DNA from 2 places in the Caballeronia sp. INML3B genome. Region 1 is predicted to be linked to the other one. Evidence: riboswitches for the same ligand, from Rfam matches in the RefSeq annotation. Region 1 holds a riboswitch; the other holds the start of a gene.
The links. Region 1 has a riboswitch for glycine ahead of gcvT (glycine cleavage system aminomethyltransferase GcvT). Riboswitches for the same ligand answer to the same signal wherever they lie in the genome.
Positions count from the first base shown of each region.

Region 2: it holds a riboswitch for glycine, as region 1 does, so the genes downstream of both, NCS58_RS29160 (D-amino acid dehydrogenase) here and gcvT (glycine cleavage system aminomethyltransferase GcvT) in region 1, are expected to answer to the same signal.

Region 1 is NZ_JALQDI010000001.1:31,449-35,658, forward strand. It holds gene gcvP (aminomethyl-transferring glycine dehydrogenase) at 1-330, opposite strand, end outside; gene gcvH (glycine cleavage system protein GcvH) at 384-764, opposite strand; gene gcvT (glycine cleavage system aminomethyltransferase GcvT) at 826-1,950, opposite strand; glycine riboswitch at 2,066-2,197, opposite strand; glycine riboswitch at 2,208-2,310, opposite strand; gene NCS58_RS00155 (oxidoreductase) at 2,393-3,439, opposite strand; gene NCS58_RS00160 (UvrD-helicase domain-containing protein) at 3,585-4,210, shown strand, end outside.
Region 2 is NZ_JALQDI010000073.1:25,896-30,105, forward strand. It holds gene NCS58_RS29150 (LuxR C-terminal-related transcriptional regulator) at 53-871, opposite strand; gene NCS58_RS29155 (cation:proton antiporter) at 929-2,182, opposite strand; glycine riboswitch at 2,303-2,376, shown strand; glycine riboswitch at 2,387-2,491, shown strand; gene NCS58_RS29160 (D-amino acid dehydrogenase) at 2,557-3,831, shown strand; gene NCS58_RS29165 (VOC family protein) at 3,871-4,210, shown strand, end outside.

The sequences.
Region 1 (4,210 bases):
CGGCGTGTGCGTGCCGTAATAACCCTGGCCGATGTAGGTTCGAAACACCAGATTCTCGTCCGCCAGCCGGCGCAGCGACGCGAGCGCTTCCGCTTCGCTCTTCGGCTGCGTGAACGCGCCGAGCGGCAGCGTTTCCTTGCGGCGGATCGATTCAGGAATCACCGCGTCGATGAAGGCCGCACGCGACGCGAAACCGAGCGCTTCGAGCATCGCGCGCTGGTCCGCTTCATCGGGGCCGATGTGCCGCTCGGCGAATGCGTCGTGGCATTCGAGCGCGGCGAGTGACAGGGAAGTGCGGTTCATCAGGCGATCCGGGTGTTCGAGCTTCATGTGAGTTCCTGCGATGCGGCTCACCGTTGAGCCGCAATCGTCATTGAGATGAGTTATTCGCCGATCGACTTGCCGTAGCCTTCGGCGTCGAGCAGCTTGTCCAGGCCGGCGTCGCCCGCCGGCTTGATCTTGAAGAGCCAGCTTTCGTACGGCGCGCCGTTCACCTGATCGGGCGCCGACGTGAGCGCGTCGTTCGATGCGACGATTTCGCCCGAGACCGGCGCGTAGATGTCCGATGCCGCTTTCACCGATTCGATGACGGCGATCGCATCGCCCGCGGTCACGGTCTTGCCCGCCGCGGGCAGCTCGACGAAGACGATGTCACCGAGCGCTTCCTGCGCGTGATCGGTGATGCCGACGGTCAGCGTGCCATCGGATTCGGTGCGGACCCATTCGTGCGATTCGGTGTATTTCAGATCGGCCGGGATGCTCATTGGATGCTCCTTGCGTGTGCTTTCGTGAGGTTCTTGATTCGAGGAAACGGGCGCGACGGCGTTACGACAGCTCGACGAGAACCTTGCCGTTGCGCACGAACGGAAGTTTTACCACGCGCGCCGGAAGTTGCTTGTCGCGGATGACGACCTGCACCGTGTCTCCGACGGCGACAGCCGCCGGCACGCGCGCGAAGGCGATGGATTCCTGCATCGACGGCGAAAAGGTGCCGCTCGTGATCTCGCCGTCGCCGTGCGGCGTGACGACTTTCTGATGGGCGCGCAGCACGCCGCCCGCCTTGCCGTTTTCCTTGATCAGCACGAGCCCGACGAAATTGGCCTTGGAGCCGTGCGCCTCGAGCGCGCTGCGGCCAACGAAATCGCGCTGCGTTTTCAGATCCACGGTCCATGCGAGGCCGGCGTCGAGCGGCGAAACCGTCTCGTCCATGTCCTGACCGTACAGGTTCATGCCGGCTTCGAGACGCAGCGTGTCGCGCGCACCGAGGCCGGCGGGCTTCACGCCCACGGCGGCGAGCGCGTTCCACAACGCTTCGACTTGTGTCGCCGGAACGACGATCTCGAAGCCGTCCTCGCCGGTATAGCCGGTGCGCGCGAGCATCAACTCGCCATATTGCGTCGACGGGAAAACGGCCGCGTTGAATGGCTTGATGTCCTGAGTTTGCGCGCGCGTGTCCGGCAGCACTTGCCAGGTCTTTTCGCGCGCGGTCGGGCCCTGAACGGCGATGATCGCGAGATCGCGGCGCGGCGTGATGGAAAGATTGAATTCGCCTTCGGCATTCAACTGGCCGAACCAGGCGATGTCCTTTTCCGCCGTCCCCGCGTTCACGACCACGCGGAAACTCGTTTCGGAAAAGTAGTAGACGATCAGATCGTCGATCACGCCGCCGTTGCCGTTGAGCAGGCACGAGTAGAGCGCACGGCCGGGCGTCGTGAGCTTGTCGACGTTATTGGCGATGGCGTACCTGAAGAATTCGCGGACGGCGTCGCCCTCGAAATCGACGACGCGCATGTGCGACACGTCGAACATGCCGGCGTCGGTGCGCACGGCGCGATGCTCGTCGATCTGCGAACCGTAGTTGACGGGCATGTCCCAGCCGCCGAAATCGACCATGCGCGCGTTGAGCGCGAGGTGGGCGGCGTGCAGGGGCGTGTGTTGAAGTTCGGTCATCGGGGCCTCGGTTCGCGAAACAAAAAGGCCACGCCGCGCACATTTCGCTCGGCCGATGCCTCTTCGTGCTGCCGAAAGCAGCGCGCAAGGCTCATGCCCCGTAGCGGATGCGATGCGTGACCCCTCTGTCCTCGGTACCTGAGAGATTGCGCGAACCGTGCACGGTCGTGCTGCGGTTCATCGCGCGCCCCTTCGGTGGGCAACTGGCTTCATGAGGAAGCCGCTGCCGCTCTCCAGAGTGCGAGGAAACGAATTCCTCGACGCCGTCGGTCCTTTTGCCTGAGAGTTTGCGGGTATGCCCCTTCGGCGGCGCGGTCTTCGCTGCATGAACGAAACCACGCGCTCTCCCGACGCGTGCGGCAGAATTTACGCGACCGAATAGGGCTTGTCAAACGGATTCGGGCGCGTTCGATGGACACCGAACACGTCCGCTGAACGATGTTCAGGCGAGTTGCCGAAACGGCACGCGCCGCCCTTCCCGGTCACTCTGAATCGCCAGTTCGATGATCGTCATCGTATCGACCGCGTCCTGCGGCGAAATGGGAAACGGCTTGCCGTCCTGAATCGACGCCGCCAGCGCGCGATAAAACTCGATATACGCGCCGTCCTTCGTGGCGAATTCATGACGCAGGTCGAGATCGCCATCGACTTCGCGCAGCACGCCCGGCGGATTCTTCGCAAACTCCGGATTGCCGGGCCGCATGCCGGAACGCAACTGGTCTTCCTGCGTATCGAGCCCGTTTTTCACATAGCTGCCCCGCGTGCCGTGGATCGCGAAACGTGGCGGTTCCAGCGCCGCGAGCGCGCTGGCGTGCAGGATCACTTCCTTGTCGTCGTAGCCGAGCACGAGATGCACGTAATCCGGCGCGTGCGCGTGATCGCGATGCGCCTTGACGAACGCCGTCACCGTCTGCGGCGCGCCGAAGAGCGTCAGCGCCTGATCGATCAGATGCGGCCCCAGATCGAACAGCAGGCCGCCGCCGCGCTCCGCTTCCTCGCGCCAGCGCTGCGGCACTTTCGGGCGAAAACGGTCGAAATGCGATTCGTAATGCGTGATGCGCCCAAGCCGTCCGCTTTCGACGAGCGCGCGCACCGTCATGAAATCGCCGTCCCAGCGGCGGTTGTGAAACGGCGCGAAAAGCAGCCCCTTCTGTTTCGCGAGATCGGCGAGCGTGCGGGCGTCGCGCGCGGAAAGCGTGACCGGCTTGTCGACGACCACATGCTTGCCCGCCGACAACGCGCGATGCGCGAGATCGAAGTGCGTGTCGTTCGGCGTCGCCACGACGACACATTCGAGCCCGTCGACGGCGAGCAGCGCCTCGAAGTCCGCGACGATCCGCGCGTTCGGATAATCCGCCGTCGCGCGTTCGGCCTGGCTCGTCGCGATGGCCGTCACTTCCGCCCGGCCGCAGTGCTCGATGACGGGTGCGTGAAATGTCGCGCCGGCGAGGCCGTAGCCCATCACGCCGACTTTCAGTGCTGTGCTCATGCGGGCATCGTCCTGTCGTAAATTCGATCGGATATTGTGGCACGAACGAGGGCCGGAACCGCGCCGCCGCTATCGTGTTAACATCGCGCTCTCCTCCGCGCGCGGGTTTCAGCAAGCGCGCCCCAAACTCCAGAAGCCCAATACGATGTCCGCTGGTCTCAACGCCGCGCAAAGCGAAGCCGTGCGCTATCTCGATGGTCCCTGTCTCGTGCTCGCCGGCGCGGGCAGCGGCAAGACGCGCGTGATCACACAGAAGATCGCGCATCTGATCGAAGGACGCGGCTTCGAGCCGAAGCACATCGCCGCGCTCACGTTCACGAACAAGGCGGCGCTCGAAATGCGCGAGCGCACCGCGAAGCTGCTCGAAGGCAAGACGCTCACGACGCCCGGCAAGGAAGGCCGCAAGATTCCCGTCAATCAATTGACGATCTGCACCTTCCACTCGCTCGGCGTGCAGATCATGCGGCAGGAAGCGGAGCACGTCGGGCTGAAGCCGCAGTTCTCGATCATGGATTCGGACGACTGTTTCGGCATGGTCCAGGAACAACTCGGCACGACCGACAAGGGTCTGATCCGCAAGATCCAGTCGATCATCTCGCTGTGGAAGAACGCGATGGTGTCGCCGGATCAGGCGTCCGTGCTCGCGAGCAACGACGACGAGCACCAGGCGGCGATCGTGTATCGCAGCTATGCGGCGACGCTGCACGCGTATCAGGCGCTCGATTTCGACGATCTGATCCTGCGTCCCGCGCAGCTTTTCGCCGAGAACGA
Region 2 (4,210 bases), on a different contig from region 1:
TACAGCGCGAGGCCGTCAGCGGCCCGGGGAAAACACTTACGCAGGGGAATCGTCAGACCTTGCCCGGCCCGATGCACAGCGCGAACAGTTGCCGCTGGCTCGAAATGCCGAGCCTGCGGTATGCACGCTTCTGATATGTGACGACGCTCGTCGCCTTGATGCCCATCGCATCGCCGATTTCCTGCGCGGTGCGGCCTTCGAGCACGCCGGTCAGCACGTCGAGCTCGCGCTTCGACAACTCCGGGCACAGGCCGCGCACGCGCGCGAGCATCAGATGCGAGATCGGCATGTCGCGCTGCCCGCAGATCGCGTAATGATGTTTCGCCGCGTGCGCGATGAGCGGCGCCATCGCTTCGATCAACGCGATCTCGCGCGGATGGTAGTTGCCGAAGCGCGTGTCGCGATACAGGTTCACGGAGAGCCACAGATCCGCGCTCGGCTGCACGAGCAGCGACACGCGGTCCGACACGTTCGGCTGGTGATAGCACGCCGCGCGATACGCCTCGTGCGCGATGTCCTCGCTCGTCTGCCGATGCAGCACGAGCATGGAGCCGGGCTTGTCGTTGCGCGCCGAGGAAACGATCTTCTGATTGCCGTCGAGCGCGTAGAAATGGCACGCGTAGGTGTCGGCGACATCGCGCAGGAAACGCCCGCCGCGATGATCCGCCACCGACACCGTGCGCGGCCGGTTGCCGAATTCATACGCGAAGATCGTGCACTGCGAAATCGCGGCGACGTCGCCGAGCAGCTTCAGCACTTCGGCGGCGAGCGCGTTGGAATCCTCGCTGCCGATCGACGACACGAGCCCGGTCGCGCGGCTGAGATCGAGCTGCCCGTTCGATGAGACGCGGTCGAGTCGCCAGGAGCGCATGATGGGCTGAACGAGATACGTGTGGGTCCCGCTATTCTAAGCCCGCGCTCCCGCCCGCTAGCGCGCGATAGCCGAGCGCAGCGCCGCATTGCGGCGCACGATCCAGTTGAAGAGCGGCGTGGCCATCAGCGTGCTGAGCACGGCCATCAGCACGAGGATCGAAAACAGTCCGGGCAGGATCACGCCCGCCGCGAGTCCGATGTTGATGATGATCAGTTCCATCAAACCGCGCGCATTCATCAGCGCGCCGATCGCCATTGCGTCGCCGGAAGGCTCGCCATTGGCGCGCGCGGCCGCCCAGCATGCGATGCCCTTGCCGCCGAACGACGCGAGCAGGATGACGACGGCCGCAAGCATGATGGCCGGGTCCATCAGCATGTCGAGCCGCGTGTTGAGGCCCGAGTAGGTGAAGAACATCGGCAACAGAAACACGACGACGAAGGGCTGCAGCATGTCGCGCAGCTTTTCCGTCAGCGGGCCGCGCGGCAGCGCCACGCCGAGCAGGAAGCCGCCGAACACGGCATGGATGCCGATTGCGTCCATCGCGAATGCGCAGAGCGAGAACAGCACCATCACGGTGGCGAGCACGCTCGTGGGCAGCGGTGCGTGCGGATTCAATCCGGCCGCGAGCCGGCGCAGCAGCTTCCCGCCGGCGAAGATCATGAAGAGCGCGAAGGCCGCGCCGCCGCCGATCGCCGCGTAGGCGCCCATCCACGAGCCGCCGAAGCTCGCGAGCACGATCGCGAGGATGCACCACGCGGCGGCGTCGTCGAATGCGCCCGCGGTCAGCGCGAGCGTGCCGAGCGATGTGCCGGCAAGCCCCCGTTCGTGGATGATGCGCGCGAGCATCGGAAACGCGGTGATCGCGATCGCCGCGCCGAGGAAGAGCGACGCCTCGTAGAGCCGCACCTTCTCCGCGAAGAGACCGGGGATCGTGTGCAGCCACGGCGTGAGCGCGAACGCGAGCGCGAACGGCGCCACGATGCCGGCAAGCGACACGCTCATCGCGCTTCTTGCGCGGGCGCGGAAATGGTCCGCGCGAAACTCCGTGCCGACGAGGAACATGTAGAGCCCGACGCCGAGCTGCGCCGCGACGTAGAGCATGCCCATCGTCGGCTTGGGAAAGAGCGCCTGCTGCCAGTGCGGGAGAAGCATTCCGAAGAGCGACGGCCCGAGCAGCACGCCCGCGATCATTTCACCGACCACTTGCGGCTGGCCGACGCGCTGCGCAAGCCTGCCGACAAGCTGGCTCGCGAGCACGATCACCGCGGCCTGCGCGAAAAAGTAGACGGACAATTGGGAAGACGGCATTTTTGAGCTGCGAAAGAACGAACGACGGGAGTCTGACGGCGAGCGCGGCGGTCTGTCAACGTGACGGGGGCTTGCCACGTCAGTTTTGTACCGGTATTGTCAAAAAGTTCGACAACGCGCCACGGAAGAGCTCGTCCCCCGCGACGACGCCGACGGAGCAACCGCCCCGGAAACTCTCAGGCAAAAGGACCGTGCGCGCCGGAACATCTGGAGAGCGGCGCCTGAACGCGCCCACCGAAGGGGAGCCCCGGCTGCCGACGCGAATGTCGGGCGGCCCGCGGGCGAAACTCTCAGGTACATGGACAGATGGGGCATCGGTGCCGGCTGCGGCATGTGGCCAAAGCCGGCGATGCTCAATCAATCTGGATCATGTCATGTCACGAATCGCCATCATCGGCGCCGGGATCACCGGCGTCACGACCGCTTACGCCCTTGCGCAGCGCGGCTTTCGCGTCACCGTTCTCGAGCGTCATCGCTATGCGGCGATGGAAACGTCCTTCGCCAATGGCGGGCAACTCTCGGCGAGCAACGCCGAAGTGTGGAATAGCCGTTCCACCGTGCTGAAAGGGCTCAAGTGGATGTTCACGCGCGACGCGCCCCTCCTGATGAATCCGCGGCCGGGCTGGCACAAGTACAGCTGGATCGGCGAGTTCCTGCGTCAGATTCCGAACTATCGTGCGAATGCCGCCGAGACGGTGCGCCTTGCGATCGCGGCGCGCGAGCATCTGTTTCGCATCGCGCGGGACGAGAACATCGATTTCGATCTCGAACGGCGCGGCATTCTGCATTTCTACGCGACCCGCAAGGAGTTCGACGCCGCATCGAGGGTCAACGAAATCCTGCGCGATGCGGGCCTCGACCGTCACCCGGTCGCGCCGGAAGAGATCGCATCGATCGAACCGGCCTTGCGCGGCTCGTTTCATGGCGGCTTCTTCACGCCGTCGGATTCCACCGGCGACATCCACAAGTTCACGCGCGGACTCGCCGATGCATGCGCGCGGCACGGCGTCGAGTTCCGCTACGACACGTCGGTGACATCCATCGACGAACAGGCGGGGCGGCTCACGCTGACCGTCGAGCATGCGGGCGAGGCGCAGGCGCTCCAGTTCGATGGCATCGTGATCTGCGCGGGCGTGGGCAGCCGGGCGTTTGCATCGATGGCGGGCGATCATCTCAACGTCTATCCGGTCAAGGGCTATTCGATCACCGTCTGTCTCGACGATGCGAAGAGCCGCGATCGCGCGCCGTGGGTCAGCCTGCTCGACGACCGCGCGAAAATCGTCACGAGCCGGCTCGGCGCGGACCGTTTCCGCGTCGCGGGCACGGCGGAGCTGAACGGCTTCAATCGCGATATCCGCGCGGACCGCATCGCGCCGCTCGTCGAATGGACGCGGCGTCATTTCCCCGATGTGTCGACCGCGCGCGTGATTCCGTGGAGCGGCCTGCGCCCGATGTTGCCCGGCATGCTGCCGAAAGTCGGGCAGGGCAGGCGTCCGGGCGTGTTCTATAACACCGGGCACGGGCATCTCGGCTGGACCTTGTCGGCCGCGACGGCGGAGATCGTTGCGGAGGCGGTGTTGCAGCGTTTGCCTTCGAAGCGCGTGCACGTTGGCGCGTCGTCGCGGGTGAGGATGGATACGCCGGCGTGATATCGTCGGCGCACTGTTCACTGTCCGAAGGAGCGCGAAATGGCCGAACTCGTCAATTGCCTTTGGTTCGACGGTAATGCCCGTGAAGCGGCGGAGTTCTACGCCGCCACCTTTCCCGATAGCCGCGTCGGCGCGGGCCATGCGTCCGCGAAGCCGGGCGTGGGGCAGGGGCCGGAGTTGACCGTCGAGTTCACCGTGCTCGGCCAGCGCTTCCTCGGACTGAACGGCGGCCCGAACTTCAAGCCGAACGAAGCGGTGAGCTTCATGGTGCATACCGGCAGCGCGGAAGAGACCGATCGCTACTGGAACGCGATCGTCGGCAATGGGGGCGAGGAAAGTCGGTGCGGCTGGTGCAAGGATCGCTGGGGTTTTTCATGGC